4 regions of the Alteromonas sp. KS69 genome follow, and region 4 is predicted to be linked to each of the others. Evidence: predicted binding sites of a transcription regulator. Region 4 holds the regulator's gene; each other region holds the start of a gene.
The links. The regulator sigma-54, encoded in region 4, starts transcription at its own class of promoters, with help from an activator protein. The targets are predictions, from matches to a motif close to GTTGGCACGNNNNTNGNNT.
Positions count from the first base shown of each region.

Region 1: the regulator sigma-54 is predicted to act here: its motif matches at 2,198-2,216, upstream of xdp1 (exosortase-dependent surface protein XDP1).
Region 2: the regulator sigma-54 is predicted to act here: its motif matches at 2,078-2,096, upstream of C7Y69_RS16370 (DUF1328 domain-containing protein).
Region 3: the regulator sigma-54 is predicted to act here: its motif matches at 2,244-2,262, upstream of glnK (P-II family nitrogen regulator).

Region 1 covers NZ_PYHU01000036.1:82,401-86,901, reverse strand. Annotated here, with positions in the region: gene pssA (CDP-diacylglycerol--serine O-phosphatidyltransferase) at 20-847, opposite strand; gene xdp1 (exosortase-dependent surface protein XDP1) at 1,156-2,094, shown strand; gene xdp1 (exosortase-dependent surface protein XDP1) at 2,249-3,103, shown strand; gene prsT (XrtA/PEP-CTERM system TPR-repeat protein PrsT) at 3,208-4,501, shown strand, end outside.
Region 2 covers NZ_PYHU01000035.1:40,254-44,754, reverse strand. Annotated here, with positions in the region: gene C7Y69_RS16385 (DUF349 domain-containing protein) at 1-1,330, shown strand, start outside; gene C7Y69_RS16380 (hypothetical protein) at 1,332-1,547, shown strand; gene C7Y69_RS16375 (hypothetical protein) at 1,611-1,805, opposite strand; gene C7Y69_RS16370 (DUF1328 domain-containing protein) at 1,860-2,036, opposite strand; gene yfbR (5'-deoxynucleotidase) at 2,292-2,945, shown strand; gene C7Y69_RS16360 (CC0125/CC1285 family lipoprotein) at 3,023-3,574, opposite strand; gene C7Y69_RS16355 (hypothetical protein) at 3,605-3,862, opposite strand; gene C7Y69_RS16350 (hypothetical protein) at 3,919-4,431, opposite strand; gene C7Y69_RS16345 (hypothetical protein) at 4,435-4,501, opposite strand, start outside.
Region 3 covers NZ_PYHU01000017.1:140,826-145,326, forward strand. Annotated here, with positions in the region: gene ggt (gamma-glutamyltransferase) at 1-381, opposite strand, end outside; gene C7Y69_RS12740 (ammonium transporter) at 565-1,812, opposite strand; gene glnK (P-II family nitrogen regulator) at 1,845-2,183, opposite strand; gene C7Y69_RS12750 (hypothetical protein) at 2,409-3,296, shown strand; gene C7Y69_RS12755 (DMT family transporter) at 3,336-4,214, opposite strand; gene C7Y69_RS12760 (AraC family transcriptional regulator) at 4,444-4,501, opposite strand, start outside.
Region 4 covers NZ_PYHU01000010.1:167,671-172,171, reverse strand. Annotated here, with positions in the region: gene C7Y69_RS09245 (KpsF/GutQ family sugar-phosphate isomerase) at 1-215, shown strand, start outside; gene kdsC (3-deoxy-manno-octulosonate-8-phosphatase KdsC) at 215-781, shown strand; gene lptC (LPS export ABC transporter periplasmic protein LptC) at 778-1,356, shown strand; gene lptA (lipopolysaccharide transport periplasmic protein LptA) at 1,325-1,888, shown strand; gene lptB (LPS export ABC transporter ATP-binding protein) at 1,891-2,616, shown strand; gene C7Y69_RS09220 (RNA polymerase factor sigma-54) at 2,692-4,176, shown strand; gene hpf (ribosome hibernation promoting factor) at 4,206-4,493, shown strand.

The DNA.
Region 1 (4,501 bases), on a different contig from region 4:
ATGACTGAGAGGCGTGTTTTTACACTTTATTAGACGACTCTTTGTCTTGCTGCCCTTCGCTACTATCGACAGTATCGGTCGCACTATTAGCATCAAAGTCTGCATCTTCTTCTTGCTCACCTACTACGTCGTTCAATGTAACTTTATCGACGGTTCTAAATGTATTGATTGGGCCAGCAAGCGCGTAAAGAGAAAACACAATAAAGAGTACCAAAGCAGGCTCTGTTGCTACCACCACAAATATAAGTAGCACAATAAGCAGCCCTACGAAAGGAACCTTCCCATGCCAATTCAATTCTTTGAATGAATTGTATTTGAAGTTACTCACCATTAGTAGGCCAGCGAAACCAGTGACTAACGCCACTACAATTCCGTAGTCTGTACCTACAGCATCATATTCAACGCCTACCCAGACTAAGCCAGCAACTACTGCTGCTGCTGCTGGGCTAGCCAAGCCTTGAAAGAAGCGTTTATCGGCAATACCAACTTGCGTATTAAATCGCGCTAAACGTAGGGCAGCACCTGCCACATAAACAAAGGCAGCTAACCAACCGAACTTACCGAGCTCAGTTAAGCCCCAGTTGTATGCCACTAACGCCGGCGCCATACCAAATGACACCATATCGGCCATTGAGTCATATTCAGCACCAAAATCGCTTTGCGTATTCGTCATACGCGCAACCCGGCCATCTAATCCATCAAAAACCATAGCAACAAATATAGCTACCGCTGCTGCTTCAAATCTTCCTGTCATTGAAGACACTACTGCAAAAAAGCCTGAAAATAGACCCGCAGTGGTTAATAGATTGGGAAGAAGATAAATCCCTTTTCGCTTTTGTTCAGACATAAGTCCTCATACTTCTATATGTAATGCAGCAATTATTTCATAGATATTGTTTAACGCCTAGCAAAGTAAATTCTACGTATGCGTTATCTATAAGTAATAGTGTGCGACTTGGTTTAAGTTTACATGCGCAAACTTATCTAATAACTAGGTATACGCCCACATACCTTTTTTAGCTCACCGTTCAGTTATCATACAAATCCATGTTGAAACTAGCGATACCTTTTACGCCGCCTTAAAAGTTGTACTTCTGCTCAGTAAGAAGAGGTATTCGCGCCCAAGCCCAATTAGGGTTTATAAGGAACACCGCCATGCGCAGTTTATTTAAAAAAGTAGTACTACCATCGCTACTCTTATTCTCATCAACCACAGCAATCTTCGTTGCTGGCAATGCGCAAGCTACCTATCACAACAACCACAATTATTCTTATTGCGGTAGCGGTAGTTCTAATAGTAGTAGCAACCAAAACTCATCCTGTAATTCTGCGTTGGGTGAGCATACTTATGATTTAGTAGAAGACGGGGTCTATCAAAGTACAAATGCCAACGACTCAAATATCAGCATAGATGGTGTCAGTATATCACTTGCCGCCTTTTCTGATACTCAGGGTGTTTACAACGAAACCGTAGTAGGTGCAGATTTAGAGAAAATATCTAATCAATGGGCCTATGGTGTTACCAACAACGACGAAGCAATTTACAGCGGTAACTCTGATCACGCCATAGATAACCTGAATTACAATTATCAAGGTAGTAACGCTGCGTACAGAAGCGGGACAACCAATGTTGAGAGAGACTACGACTTCGTACTTCTTTCTTTCGACCAAGCTGTAACCTTAACCGGTGCAAGTTTCTCTTGGCTATATGACAGTAACGACAGTCAAATATCTGTTGCAGCATTAGGAAACACTTCAACGCTGACTTCCGGGGTTAATACTTGGAGCGATATAGTTGCAGATGCATTGACGTCAGCATCTTTTGATATAGAGAACTGTGAAACGCTAGATCACCGCGCCGACTTTACCTTTACTGAATCTTCTCAGTATTGGCTTGTTGGCGCTTATAATACCGTTTTCGGTAACATAGGCGGGTATGTAGGTAACGATGCATTCAAACTTGCTAACATAGGTTTTTCCAAAACTGAGACACAAGCGCCCCCCGCCCCTACAGAAGTTACTGAGCCAGGTACGCTAGGACTGCTTATGGCATGTTCATTATTTGTGATGTGGCGCCGTAAGAAAAGCATTTAAAGTTATTAGACTTTAGATCACTGACAAGTGGTTGTACCTGTCAGCTTTTTTTACTACCATAAAAACAACATCATTAAATTATAAAAAAATCAACGACATAACAAATGGCACAGTAAATGCTTACTAACTATTATTATGGTAAATATTAGTGGTAATGAAACATATGAAAGGCTTAACAAGTTTTGCGTTTAGCGTAGCTGTATTATTGACCGGAAACGTTCTGGCTGATGATAGTCTCAGTGAAGCAACCTATTCTCTTTCTGAAAATGGAATTACTCAAACTTTAACTCCATCTGCCTCACATGGTTCTGTGATCAACATTGATGGAACAGATGTTTATGTCGGTATTACAGCATGGTCGGACACAGGGAACTTAAGCAGTTCTTCGTCTGAAGATACAAAATTAGACCAAGGCGACATCAAAGGCTGGAGCGAATACGGCAACGTCGGTTATGGCATCTTGAATGACGATTATTCGTGGGGTGGAGATAGTCATTCGGCTGATAATTACAATGATAAAGGTAAAGATGATTTCGATATGTTTTTACTGAGTTTTAGTGAAGACGTGACTCTTCAGGGATCATCATTTTCTTGGGTAAATGGAAATAATGGAACCAAAGAGGTGACTGTTGCGGGGTTAAGTGACATTAATTCGTTTAGCGATAGCGTAGAGTCAACATGGGCTAGTGTTTCAAGTTCTATTGTTGCGGGTACACTAGGTCACTTTGGTATAGGCAGTAGAGATAGTTCAACAAAATTGTATGAATCTAAATTTACGACGTTAACGAATTCTGCAAAATACTGGTTAGTCGGTGCATATAATACTGTTTTTGATGATAGTTCAAGCACTTATCACGGAGTAGGCTTTAAGCTTTCTTCTCTTGACCTAGCGATTCAAAAATCTACAACACCACCGCCGGCTCCAACACCAGTTAGCGAGCCAGGTGCATTAGCGCTGATGAGTATAGGTCTTGGTCTTCTTGCTTACCGCCGTAAGCGTCGCGTTTAATTGTTTTAAAACGCAGAGAAAACACGTATCTTTATAAGGTGGCTTAGGCCACCTTTTTTTATGCTATTTTTAAGCTTGTAGCTGGGTAATATTTTAAGGTAATTATGGATTTGGTTAATAATAAGAAAGGTTTTTTCAAGCAAGCCCTTGTCTCGGCTATCGCAACCTCATTTTTTGCATTCAATAGTTTCGCAACAACTTCTGAAGATTATGAAAAAGCACTCTCAGCTTTTAACGAGACGGCTTACGATGAAGCCTATATACACCTAAAAAACAGCTTACAAAAAGATCCCGAAAACCTTGCTGCAAAAATGTTGATGGGTGAAATTTTACTTATTAACGGTTATTTAAACGCAGCTGAATTGGAATTTGTAGAAGCGCTAGAAATGGGCGCCGATATAAATTTATTGGCTGAGTTACTGGGTAATACCTGGCTGTTCATGAACAAGTATCAAAGCATCGTCGATTTCACCGATGTGGACAAGTTATCTGGTGACGCTGAGCGGGAATGGTTACTGATAAGAGCTACCGCGTGCATTCGACTAGAAGATAATGAATGTGCGCTAAAAGATTACAATACGATTGTGGCCTCTTCACCTAATTTTGTGCCGGCGATAAACGGGCTAGCCTCTATTGCTTTGCAAAACGAAGAATTAGTTGAAGCCAACCAACTAATACAGAACGCTATTTCCATCGAGCCAGAAAACGCTATTTCGTGGAGATTAAAAGGACAATTAGCTTACCGCCAGGGCGATAAAGATGCCGCAACCGCTAATTTACAACAAGCGCTTACCTTTAATCGAAACGATCCTATTGCACTTCGTAATTTAGTTGATTTGTATTTGGAAGCCAAAGACTACGATACCGCAAAGTTGTTTGTTGATGAAATTATTGAAGATACACCAAACGATCCTTTAGCTATACTGTTGAATAGCTGGTTGCAAAGTAGAGACAATAAAGAGGCCATTGATAATAAAAAGCTAAAAGAGCTAAACGACTTTATGGCTCAGCTCGATCCAGAGTTAATTACCTCTCAACCTATGCTGCTTTATATCAGTGGTTTAACTAACTTTTTCAATAACAACATGGAAACGGCAGCTAAAGATTTTTCCTCTTATCTGCAAAAAGAGCCCGAAGATTTGCAAGCAGTACTGATGCTCAGTCAAGTTTATATGGCTACTCAGCAAGACAAGCAAGCACTGCTACTTCTAGAACGCTATCAAGAACCTTTAATGGAAAATCCCGACTCTGCACTTATGTTGGGTGATCTTTTCATTCGTCAAAAAAAGGCATTTAAAGCTGAACGACTGCTTCGAAATTTAGAAGAAAAGTATCCTGATGAAGGAAAACTTCAACTATTCAAAATTAAGTTGATGGCGGCTAGAGGTAAACAAGAGC
Region 2 (4,501 bases), on a different contig from region 4:
GAAACAATTGGCTAAGCGTTTTGAGAAAACTGCCGAAGATATTGCTCACCTTGAAGGCTGGCAAGATTATATCGCGGCCCCTAGAAAACCTGCACTGGTAGAGGAAGCGCAGACATTAGCTTCAACTCCCGTCGAAGATATAAAACAGCGTGGTGAAGCCATTCGTTATCTTCGTCAGCAGTGGCTTTCGTTAGGCGCTGGCAGCGACGATGACGCGCTTCAGAATGCTTTCGACGCCGCTTTAGAACTTGCGTTTCAGCCTTGTCGCGAGCATTACGCTGCATTGGATGCTGAACGAGAGAAAGCGCTTAAAGCTCGTCAGTCATTAATTGAACAAGTTGCTGCCATCGATTTGTCACAGGACGAAGCGGTGCTGGCTAAACTGTACGATAGAACCGTTAAGCAGTGGCATGAGTGTGGTCAGGTTGAAAAGCGTGAATACGAGTCGTTAAAGCAACGGTGGAACAAAACCATCAGCCCGCTGCAAACCAAAGTGAACCAGTGGCATGCGATGAATAAAAAAGCGAAGCAGCAACTCGTTGCGCAAGCATCAGCGCTGTTAGCAGAGGAAGATATTGCTAGCGCCACTGAAACAGCGCAGCAGCTTCAACACAGTTGGAAAGCCATAGGCCATGCCGGTAAGCGTGATGAAAGCCGATTGTGGCGTGAGTTTCGCTTAGCAAACGATGCATTATTCGGACGCTTAAAAGAACAACGTAAGGCGCAGTCATCAGCATTTGATGAAACCTTTAATACCCTTTTTACTCTATTAAATGGCATTGACTCGGAGTCTGATGAATCGACGATTGCTACTTCAATACAGGATATTGAAGCACGTGCGAAAGCGTTGCCTGGTGCAATGCGTGCTAAACTCGATAAGAAAATAACCGGTATTCAAAAGCAGCAGCAAACACGCGCTCAGCAGCGCCAGGTTCGCAAAGTACAGCAGCGTGCTCAATCGGCTATTTCAGTGTTAAGTGAGAGCCTGCGAGCAGGAGACTTTACTAACATCAGTGATGATGACGCTGACATGCTTAAAAAGCGATGGAAGTCCGCACTGTCTAAGCCTACACCTGTTCAACAAAGTCGTCATTGGTTAACGGTGGCGTTAGAAGCTGCTACTGATTTACCTAGCCCTGAGAGCGATAGCAGCATGCGAACCAATGTGCAGCTAGCCATGATGACAGCGAAACTAGAGAAGGGTGAGAGCCTGTCTCCAGCGCAGTTGTTAGAAGATTGGATTGCGCATGGGAAAGTTGATGACCAAGAAACGCATTTACTTGAACGAATAGTCAATGTATTGGATAACAATCCAGAGGTGGTTGCTTAAGATGAAAAGCCAAGTTGAATTTGGTTTTGCCAGTGAGATGACGGCATATCGTTTTATCAACACGGTTAAACACATGGATGTTGATTCACTTGTCGTGAAGTTTGGACGAAGTGATCGTCACGTGTTGGTATCTTACCGGTATGCGGTAGATGAATTTGATAGAACGCTATCAGAATTAGACGATTTAGCGCGAGAGCTTGGCGGCGAAGAAGTATAAAAAGAAGTATAAAAAAAAGCTGATGGACAATGTCCATCAGCTTTTTTCGTGATAAAGCGTGTATTAACAGTCTTTATCTTCGGCGTCTGCGCCTTCTTTAACATCTTCACAAGCATCTTCTACTGCGTTGCCTGCATCTGTTACAATTTCGTCTAGCTCTTCGCCTGCATCTTCTGCGTTGTTATCACCGCATGCGGCAAGTGTAAGTGCAAATGTACCAGCTGCTAAAAGTTTCAATAATGATTTCTGTGAGATCATGTCCATTCTCCTGTTTCCTAAAAGTATCTAAAAATATCTAAATGTGTGGTAAATCTATGCTCGTGGTGACCGACCGCGTAAGGCATTCGCGACTAGTGAAATGACTAGTAAAGCGATAAACACAAAGAATAAAAATTGTGCGATACCTGTTGCTGCACCTGCGATGCCGCCAAAACCAAAAACTGCTGCAATAATGGCGATAATGAAAAAAGTAATTGCCCAACCTAACATAGCTAAATCCTCTTTTTGCTCCGTTACTGACATAGGTATTAATGCGAACTCCGTGCCTTAATGTTAAGTCTATGATTTATATTTATTTTATATTAAATTCCACTGCTTTTGACCGATAATGTATTCGTTGGCTAAACAAGGTTTACAGAGCATTTGCACTTTTTACATGGCGGGAGGCATAGTAAGCAAGGCAGCATTCCCGATTTGCAAATGCTACTATCAATTTCTAACAATCGTAATTTTAAAGGGCGCAAAATGGCGAAAACTCACTCCGCATTTATAGGTTTGATGCAACGGGCAAGAAACGTGAAACGATGGCCTTTAATGGCACAGTTTCAAGAGGAGATGTTGTCTACACACATCTACGAAGCCTCTATGGTCGCTCACATGTTAGGTGCAATAGCGGCGGATGTGTTCAACGAAGCGGTTGATCCCGATCGAGTCGCTGCCATGGCTATTTTCCATGAAGGTAGCGAGATTGCTGGTATGAGTGATATTCCAAGTCCTGTAAAGTACCACGACCCTGAAACCACTGCAGCCATAAAAAAACTCGAGCGTAGGTTTGAGGCAATGCTGATACAAACCTTGCCTGAGCCCCTACAGAAGCGCTACCAGCCATTAATAGAACAAGATAAAGATGATATTCATGTACGGCTTGCTAAAGCCGCTGACGTGTTATGTGCGTATCTAAAATGTGATTATGAGTTGTCAAAATCCAATTCAGAGTTTTCAAACGCTATGTATGAAATGGAAGTGCAATTGAAACAATACCGAGAGAGGTTTCAGTCAGTAGAGTACTTTTGTAAAGTCTTCTTAGAAGATGCCAAGGGGACCTTGGATGAACAAACCAAAGATCTTGATTGGGTAGAGCGAGCCAACACATTGCATTTAGATTCTGAGCAAAGTTAAATAAAGCAATGTGCGTTGTAAACAAAAATGACCGCCATTTGGCGGTCATTTCATCAAAAATTAATTTTTTGAAGCGCCTACTTAACCTTATCTACTTGGTCAGCGAGAATTTCTGTAACAGATATAGCGTTCTTTCCCAAACTACTTTGGGTATTGCTCATTCTTACCAGAACAGAGAAATAAATGTCGTTAATCTGTGTCTGCGTCACCGTGTTTTGCCCTTGACCCGGTGCAGGTTCTGCCACCTCGGTACATCCTGACATGGTACATTGCTGATTAGTTGCAAATGGTTGGGGCTTATCTGTATTGTGGGTGACTGCTCTGGCCATAACGGGTTTTTTATCCACGTCGGTTTTGATAACAGCCAACCATTCATAGTTATGTTTGTTAGCGAGTTCAGCGGCTCGGCGTAATGCGAATTGCTGAATAATATCTGCTGGAGTGCGATCTGTAGCTTTAAATAATACTCGGTATTCATTGTCGGTTAGTTGAACGCTAGAATACCCATAGCCCTCCTTAGTGACCGCAGATTTGTAGGGTGTGGGCGAGGCGACAGGTGTAGTAGTACAAGCGGTAACAAATAAACTGCATGCTAAAGCCGCTATTTTCATTTTTATTGGTAAGCGCATGGTAATTCCTAGTATTAATTGTAGTGACTATTATTTTAGGAACGAAAGTGCGGTGGTGCGCACAAAAGTCATAATAGCTTGATTTCTTTTGCTCTTTGGAGCGTCAGTATTTATACCTTTGTAAGCCCCAGCAGCAACAATACCCAATAATACTTCAGGTTTGCCCATAAGCAGACGACAATCTCGCTTAGCCTCTTCAAATGATTCTTCAGCATGATGTTTTTGGGCTAAATAATTATGCTGGCACTGCCTGATATCCTCTAAGTTCTTTTTCAGAAAAATATTCATGATAAGTGCTCCTTAGTTTTACGCTGATTGACGGCAATCCCGTAATGAGTTTGCTGCTACTTGGTTAAAGACTGCATTAATGTGGTAAGCCGCTTTAGATTAATAAAACGAAATGCACTCTGTGCATGCATAAATGCAACGACACTTAATATGCTATTAACCAGTAACAATATAACCATAATAAGTAGTGCAGGCATGCCAGCATGGTGCATTGCTAACCCGATGCATGAATTGAGCAAAATCCAGCAAAAACCACCTAATGCAAATGCGGTAAGTGCGCCAAAAATGCTGACAAAAATCGACTTGGTAATGAGTTGAAGTTCAGCGTTAATCAGGTCGATTAATGCAAAGCCCTGATATTTTTTCTGTGCGTAAAGCGTTTTAAAAGAAGCCAGCGCCTCTTCAAAAGTAATGTCTGGGGGAATGTTATTCGACGACTCGGATGTCTCGCCGGTTGTACTTTGCTGAGGAATGCGAAATGTCGCCTGACTTCTTGGAGAAGTCAGGCGAAACGGATTTTCGCTGCTCAGCGTGTATGTGGCACTACGAAAATCTGGTAAAGGTTTCATGCTTTATTTCTTGCGAAATAATGAAGTCACTAACATACCTGCTGCGAATGCCATACCAGCAGTGGCTAAT
Region 3 (4,501 bases), on a different contig from region 4:
CCCAAATTTAGGTATTAGCGCTAAACCTCTATCGTTAAACACTTGTTTGGTCAGCAGCTTAGGAGAGCGACCCGATGCGTTTAACCCAACTAACTTATTTTCCTTAGCATCCCATACTATTGCGAATAGATCGCCGCCTACACCTGCCCCTGTAGGTTCAACAAGCCCCAACATCGCGTTTGCAGCAATGGCGGCATCTACAGCACTACCGCCGCGTTTAAGAACATCGAGAGCCACTTGGGTAGCAAGAGGCTGGCTGGTCGCAGCCATACCATGTTGAGCAATAACTTCTGAACGACTCGCAAACGGCGCGCCGGTAACCCTATCGTACCCATAAGCCATTTGACTGACACACAGTAGTAACAAACATCGCAACAGCATGATTTACTTTCCTAATAAAAGAACAAACCTAATGTAGCATTATTGCTAACTAAGTAAATTATCAATAGTTTAGCGTTATTTTTAACTTTATGAAAAACGAAAAAAGCCCCGCAGATGCGGGGCTTAAGATTGGTGATACAGGCATTATCGTTATTATAAGTAATTTTGCCTGTTCAGACTTCCTTACGTACGGCCGTTGGTGAAGTCAGGATAAGCTTCCAGACCACATTCACTCATATCAACACCGTCGAATTCTTCTTCTTCAGTTACACGAACACCAATAACGGCTTTAATCGCTAACCAAACAACTAGGCTTACTACAAACACCCAAACAAAGATGGTAGCAGCACCAATTAACTGACCCACAATGCTTGAACCGTCGTTAGTGAATGGAACAAGGATAAGACCAAGTAAACCAACCACACCGTGAACAGAGATAGCACCTACTGGATCATCAATTTTAAGTTTATCTAACGCTACAATGCTTAGTACTACTAAGATACCACCAAGGCCACCGAATAAGGTTGCTTGTAGTGGCGTAGGCGTTGAAGGCTCAGCGGTAATTGCTACCAAACCAGCTAGTGCACCGTTAAGGGCCATAGTTAGGTCAGCTTTGCCAAACATAATGCGTGCTAAGATAAGCGCTGCAATACATCCGCCAGCGGCTGCGGCGTTAGTGTTCATAAATACAATCGCAACCGCGTTTGCACTTTCAACTGTAGCAGTAGCAAGTACTGAACCACCGTTAAAGCCAAACCAACCCATCCATAAAATGAATGTACCTAGCGTAGCAAGTGGAAGGTTAGCACCTGGAATAGCGTTAACTTTACCGTCAGCAGTATATTTGCCTTTACGAGCACCTAGTACTAATACACCAGCTAATGCTGCAGCAGCACCTGCCATGTGAACAATACCAGAACCTGCAAAGTCAGAGAAACCAAGGTCACCAAGGGTGTACATGCCAAATACAGCTTCACCGCCCCACGTCCAAGCACCTTCCATCGGATAGATGAAACCAGTCATCACAACAGCGAATGCTAAGAAAGCCCAAAGCTTCATACGCTCAGCCACTGCACCAGAAACAATAGACATTGCCGTTGCAACGAATACTACTTGGAAGAAGAAATCAGCAGAAGGTGCATACGTTGCCGCATCTTCAGCAACACCTGTTGCGCCGTCACCCATAATTCCACCAAGGAACGGGCTCCACTCGCCGCCACCATACATGATGCCGTAACCGCAAATCATATACATGGTGCTAGCAATGGCAAATAACGCGATATTTTTAGTTAGAATTTCTGTCGTGTTTTTAGCGCGTACTAAACCAGCTTCTAGCATGGCGAAACCTGCCGCCATCCACATAACTAGTGCACCGCAGATTAAGAAGTAAAAGGTATCTAGTGCATACCCGAGTTCAAATGTAATTTCCATTATGCTTTTCTCCGCAAATTAATCGTTGTGGCTTACAACGCGTCTGTGTCTGACTCGCCAGTTCGAATACGTACGGCTTGTTCAAGGTCGTAAACAAATACCTTACCGTCACCAATCTTGCCAGTCTTGGCTGCGCCAACGATGGCTTCTACCAAGCGATCTACCTGGTCGTCCTGAACGGCAATTTCCAGTTTGACTTTAGGTAAGAAATCCACTTGATATTCCGCGCCGCGGTAAAGTTCAGTGTGGCCTTTTTGACGTCCGAAACCTTTCACTTCGGTAACGGTTAGACCGTCAATTCCGATTTCTGAAATGGCTTCACGAACATCATCTAGCTTGAACGGCTTGATGATAGCTGTGACTAGTTTCATGAGTTGCTCCAGTTTTTTTAATGGTTGTTTTGCACATTTCGTGTCTTGTACAGGGAAGTAAACCAAGAGATGTGCCACAAATAATTAACGATTAAAAACAACGGGTTAACTAATACGTGATGCATTTTGTTTACATTTATCGCACCAGACTGGTGCATAGCGCCATCAATGCCCAACTTTAGAGCGCGGTGAGTTAAATTAACTGAAAATAGCGATGAAATTAGGATGGAACTAATTAGTAATGCTGCGGGTCAGTTACTAGGTATGACAATTATCACTCCTATTATAGAGCCTGAGTATGTGCCTGAACGTGCGCAGGTTTTTCATGCGAGCAAGAAGGGTAAACTCGCAAAAGGCCTACTTATCTCAACCCTTTTACACCTAATTGGGTTAGTAATAGTGATTTTCTTTACTACGTTTGAAAGCGGTGTAAAACCAGCACACAAGCCTGCACCCATTAGTGCAACCTTGTATTACCCCCACGTTAGCGTAGAAAAAACCATTACTGATGCACCTGAGCCGGTAGAAGTTACTCCTCCCGTTGTTGAGCCTAACGTACCAGAAAGCCCCAAAGCAAAAGTGACTGACACTGCCGAGCAAATAAAAGCGGTAGAGACTAAGCCAGTAGAAGCTAAACCCACAGAAGTAAAACAAGACAAGACTGCACCAAATACAGAAAGCACAATTACAGAGAACTACTCAACTGAAACACCCTTGCCTGAAGCACCCGCGCCTACGATTTCCAATACCCAAGCTACTATCAACGCCTCAACGAGGAACCAGAAAGCTGGTAGTTTAAACTTGTCTCCACGGGCCAGTGCCTCGCAATTTTTTAATCGAAGAGAGCAAGAAGAAATTGCTGAGGAAGGCTTAAGAGCGGCTGAAGCACATAGGCGGAAAATAGAAAGCCCAGATATTGTTGATACTCGAAAAGGTGAGGAGGACACGTCATATGAAGAACGACCAGTGAAAAAAGTAAATTGCTCTGGCACCACCAACAAAGCGCTTACCGTTTTAAGTGGTTTTGCCGGCGGTACCCTTGAATGTAGCAAGGGCAGCGACTACGACCGCTTTATTGAGGCTCGCGTCGCTAAAGAGCCAGTGAAAGACTAGCCGCTTAGACTCTAAGACCCTTTGAGTCCTTCTGATTAATTAGGCATTTGCCGCTTGGCGTAGACGACGTTTCATGATGAGCGCTGGCACAGCATTGCTAATTAGCGCGCCTACCATAATAAGTACAATTGCTATTGAAATGGCGGTGGACAGTGTACTTATTCCAAACAAAAATAGCGCAATACTGGAGATAACAGGTGTAGCAAAGCTTAGGCTCGCCAACAACTGGCGATTACCAAATTTAAGCCCAATATCCCACAAGTAAAACGCGCCACCTACAGGCCCAAGTCCTAGTAATATTGCACTTGCCCAAGCGTTAAATGAAAGGTCCCAATGGCTCGACTCTAGAGTTAGGTGGGAGCCCAGCGCTAGCACTGCTACTGCAATAGATATCCAGCCAATGTCTTCAACATCGCTTTTTGTGCCCGCCATAAACCACGAATAGCCCGACCAAATTAAGGCGCAAATAAATGCCAACCCGTAACCCAGTGTAAATTCGCTATTAAACTGAATGCTTTCCCCCCCTGTAACTAAAATTCCGCAACCAATAAAACCTAGTGCACCTCCAATTACAGCAAACAACCGTTGGTGCGCGTTAGCCACTGCAATACCCAGCAGTAACGGCCATAGATAGGCAATAAGACTTGCTTCAATAGGCGGTGCATAACGAAGGGCTAGAAAATAGCAAAAGTGAAATCCGAAGAGACCGCTGGTAGCCACTATCCATTGGGTAAGTGTTAGTTTAGGTAATGTAAATAACGGCTCTCGCTTAATTAATCGCTTTAAAAAAAGCAATAGCGCAGAAACTGAAAAACAGATAAAAAGCAGCTGAAAAGGCGGCACTGACGATGCGTAAACACCCAACACAGCTAATACGCCCCACGAAATTATGGCCACAAGCCCTATAAACGTTGCCATTACTTGCCTATTTTTAAAATTCAAGAAGCCTAAGCATAACTGTAATTGTATATTCTATCTGTGCAGAAAAGACGGTGTGGTTGATTTAAAAGCCTGATTTTCAGTTAAACTTTGCTGCGTTAATGAATACTGCGCTTTCACATATTTTGCGGGCCATTATTTTTCGGGCAAATACTACGGGAATAAATACTTAGCTTATGAAAGGAACTGATCATAGTTACCTTCCTGGCTATCGACGCTTAAAGTGCGTGGGTGGCATACCCACATGGTGTTTAAACCGACGGGTA
Region 4 (4,501 bases):
GTCGTATTTTAGATGCCCGCATAGACTTGCATACTGCCACGGTTACGCAGGTGATGACTAAAGGCGGTAAAACAACAACGCCTGAACAACTCGCCGTAGAAGCGCTAAATGTAATGGAAACTCATAAGATAAGTGCGCTTATGGTAACGGATGAAGCCCGCAAGCCTGTAGGCGCATTCAATATGCACATGCTACTTAAAGCGGGAGTTTTATAATGCGCGACACCCAAACAACCGTAAATACACTTTATACCGCTATGCCAACGGCGTTGTATTCCTCGTTAACACAAGTTCGATTATTAGTCTGTGATGTGGACGGTGTGTTTTCAGATGGCCGTATTTACCTTGGTAATGCTGGCGAAGAGTTAAAAGCATTTCATACCCGCGATGGCTATGGTGTTAAAGCGCTTGTGAATTCAGGTGTGGCAGTGGCGGTCATTACGGGCAGGCGCTCTGCCATTGTGGAAAATAGAATGAAAGCGCTGAATGTCGCACACATTGTGCAGGGTGAAGAAAATAAATCTGACGCCCTTGCTGAACTGATGGCTCGCTTATCACTTAAGCCCGAACATGTGGCGGTAGTTGGTGACGATATGCCTGATACGGGCATGTATCCTCACGCTAATGTAAGAATTGCGGTAAAAGACGCCCACCCTGTGGTTGCACAGCAAGCGAATTGGATCACCACGTTGCCCAGCGGCTTCGGGGCCGTTCGCGAAATATGTGACACCTTGCTTCAAGCAAACGACAAGCTACACGGAATTCAAGGTGCTAGCGTATGAAGGTATTAGGTTTTGACCGATTAGGCTTAAGTATTTCGGTGTTATTTATATTGGCATCCGCCCTGTATATTCCTATTTGGATGGACGAAGATCCTGCTCAGCAATCTGATCAAGGGCCGGACGCATTAAAGCCTGCATATAAAGCCAAAAACCTAACGACCACCTTATATAATCAAGAAGGACAGCTAAATCACAAAGTATTTGCAGCGTCGATGGAACATTACGACCAATTGGGCTTTGTTTTATTCCAAAAGCCCAGATATACATTGTATACCGACGATGCACAGTCACCGTGGGAAGTTACCGCGACAGAAGGCACTTTGTATAATAACGAATTGATACAGCTAGAAAATAATGTCGTTATTGAAAACCAAAGTGTCGATGACTTTGTAAGAACAATACGCACAGCGTTTATAGAGATAAACCTGTACACTAAGCAAATGACATCTGATCAGCCCGTGGAAATACGTGGCTTACAATATGTGATTAACAGCAATGGGTTTAACGCTAATTTGCGTACCCAGGAATACGAGTTAATAGACCATGTACAAACCATTTATTCGCCTAGCCACTAAAGCATTAGCGACCAGCCTCGCTGTTAGCCTATTCGCTACTGTGGCTATAGCGGCTGAAAGCGACTTTAACAAACCGATTAAAGTTGACTCGAAATCGCAATTCGTTGACGGTAAAAACAAAACCTCATTGTTTAAAGATGATGTGCGGATTACTCAAGGTTCTTTGGTGATAAATGCCGATGAAGTTGAAGTGATTGCCAGCGAAGGTGATGGACGAGAGATATTCGTGGCTCGCGGCAAACCAGCCAGCTATTCGCAAAAACTTGAAGACGGTGCTCCTGTCACAGCGAAGGCCAATGAAATTCGCTATGAAGTAGTAAATCGAACTATTTCTTTACAAGGAAATGCTGAGCTACAGCAAGACACCAGTAAAGTACAAGGCGACAAGATTACCTTCGACATGGTCACTGAACAATTACTTGCAACAGGCGGCGAAGACGGCGAAGGTGGCAGAGTCACTACCGTATTTACCCCTGAGGCAATACGTAAAGCGTCATCGAATAACGAAGACGATAAGGCGGACGACAATTAATCATGGCAACGTTGAGCGCACAGAGCCTTGCAAAGGCGTATAAAGCACGTCAAGTGGTTCGCGATGTAAGCTTATCAGTATCGACGGGGCAAATCGTTGGATTACTCGGCCCGAATGGTGCCGGTAAAACGACTACCTTCTACATGATTGTTGGCTTAGTTCCTCTAGATAAGGGCAAAATCAGTATTGATGACAGCGAATTAACCCACGAGCCCATGCACGAACGTGCTCGCCGCGGTATTGGGTATTTGCCGCAAGAAGCCTCTATTTTTAGAAAATTGACGGTGTTTGAGAACATCATGGCTATCTTGCAAACCCGTAAAGGGTTAAGTTCATCAGAACAAGAACAAGAAGCCGATGCGCTACTTGATGAATTTAATATCAACCATATACGTAATAGTACGGGTATGAGTTTATCCGGTGGTGAACGCCGCCGAGTAGAAATCGCACGAGCATTAGCAGCCGATCCGCAATTTATTTTGCTTGATGAGCCATTTGCTGGTGTTGATCCTATATCGGTTAATGATATAAAGAAGATCATTCAACATCTTCGTGACAGAGGAATTGGAATCCTCATCACCGATCACAACGTAAGAGAAACACTGGATGTGTGTGAGAAAGCGTATATTGTGAGCCAAGGCGAACTCATCGCGCAAGGGACGGCAGAACAAGTTTTAAGTAATCAGAAAGTAAGGGATGTATACCTAGGAGAACAATTCAGGCTATAGTTACTGTAACCGAATTGTCATTTTCAGTTTTAAGCACGGGTATATTCACAACAAGAGTTTAAAAATAAGACGTAGATGAAACCATCTTTACAGCTAAAGTTCAGTCAACAACTTACCATGACACCGCAGTTGCAGCAGGCAATCAAGCTGCTGCAGTTGTCTACGCTCGACCTGCAACAAGAGATTCAGGAAGCACTTGACTCAAACCCTCTTTTAGAAGTTGAAGAAGGCGGTGATGACCACCCTGTTGAGAAAAACAACATGGACGGCGACGACCCTTCTGTAGAAGCTGCTCCTACTGCTTCTAGCGATTCATTAGAAGCTGGTGACGCGCTTGAAAAGAACGATCTTCCCGACGAGTTGCCAATCGACAGCACATGGGATGAGTATTACTCGGCCTCTTCTGCCCCCGCTCCTGGCCCATCGAATAATGATGACGACCAATTGTTTCAGGGTGAAACCACCGACAATATTCAAGACCATTTGCTTTGGCAGATGCGCTTAACCCCGTTTTCAGATACAGACCGCGCCATTGCTACCGCCATTATCGACTCAATTGATGAATCTGGTTACCTTAACGTACCCATTGAACAGATTTTAGAATCGGTAAACTCTGACGATGTTGAAGAGTTGGTAGAAATGGACGAAGTTGAATGTGTACTAAAACGTATTCAAATGTTCGACCCTATTGGTTCAGGTTCACGTACACCGCAAGAATGTTTGCTCGTGCAGCTTCGCCAGTTCTCAGACGATACGCCATGGCTTACCGAAGCCAGACAGCTTATTAATGAGTACTCAGACCTGCTGAGCAGCAAAGATTACCGTACGTTAATGCGCAAGAGTCGTTTGAAAGAAGATCAACTTCGTGAAGCCATGCGCTTATTGCAAACGTTGAATCCTCGTCCTGGCAGTGCATTAATTACTAAAGAACCCGAATACGTTATTCCTGATGTTTCGGTAAACAAAAAGAATGGCCGTTGGGTAGTAGAACTTAATCCCGACAGCTTGCCAAAATTAAGCGTAAATCAACAATACGCTGCCATGAGCCGACGCTCTAAAAACAGCAGCGATTCGCAATTTATTCGCTCGCATATGCAAGAAGCCAAGTGGTTTATAAAAAGCCTTGAGTCAAGAAACGACACCTTGATGAAAGTAGCAAACTGTATTGTGCAGCAACAAATGGGCTTTTTCGAGCACGGCCCAGAAATGATGAAACCAATGGTGCTAAATGATGTCGCAGAAATGGTAGATATGCATGAATCCACCATTTCACGAGTCACCACGCAAAAGTATATGCATACCCCTCGTGGCATTTTCGAGTTGAAATATTTCTTCTCTAGCCATGTAGCAACGGAATCTGGTGGTGAGTGTTCATCTACCGCTATTCGCGCACTAATTAAAAAGCTTGTGGCAGCGGAAACGCCCAGCAAGCCATTAAGCGATAGCAAGATTGCTCAATTGTTGGCCGAACAAGGCATTAAAGTAGCCCGGCGAACAATAGCAAAATACCGGGAATCGTTATCGATTCCGCCGTCAAACCAACGCAAAAGCCTTATTTAAAGGCCTTGATAATTTAAGGAAGACGAAATATGCAAATCAACCTTACCGGTCATCATGTCGAAATTACTGATTCTTTGCGTAGCTATGTCGATACTAAGTTCAGCAAACTAGAGCGTCACTTTGATCACATATCTAATGTGCATGTCATCCTGAACGTCGAAAAACTCAATCAAAAAGCCGAAGCCACCATGCACCTTAGCGGCGCAGAAGTGTTTGCTTCATCTCATAATACAGACATGTATGCGGCGATAGACAGCATGATCGACAAACTCGACAGGCAAGTTATCAAGCATAAGGAAAAGCTGAAAAAGCACTAAATATTAGT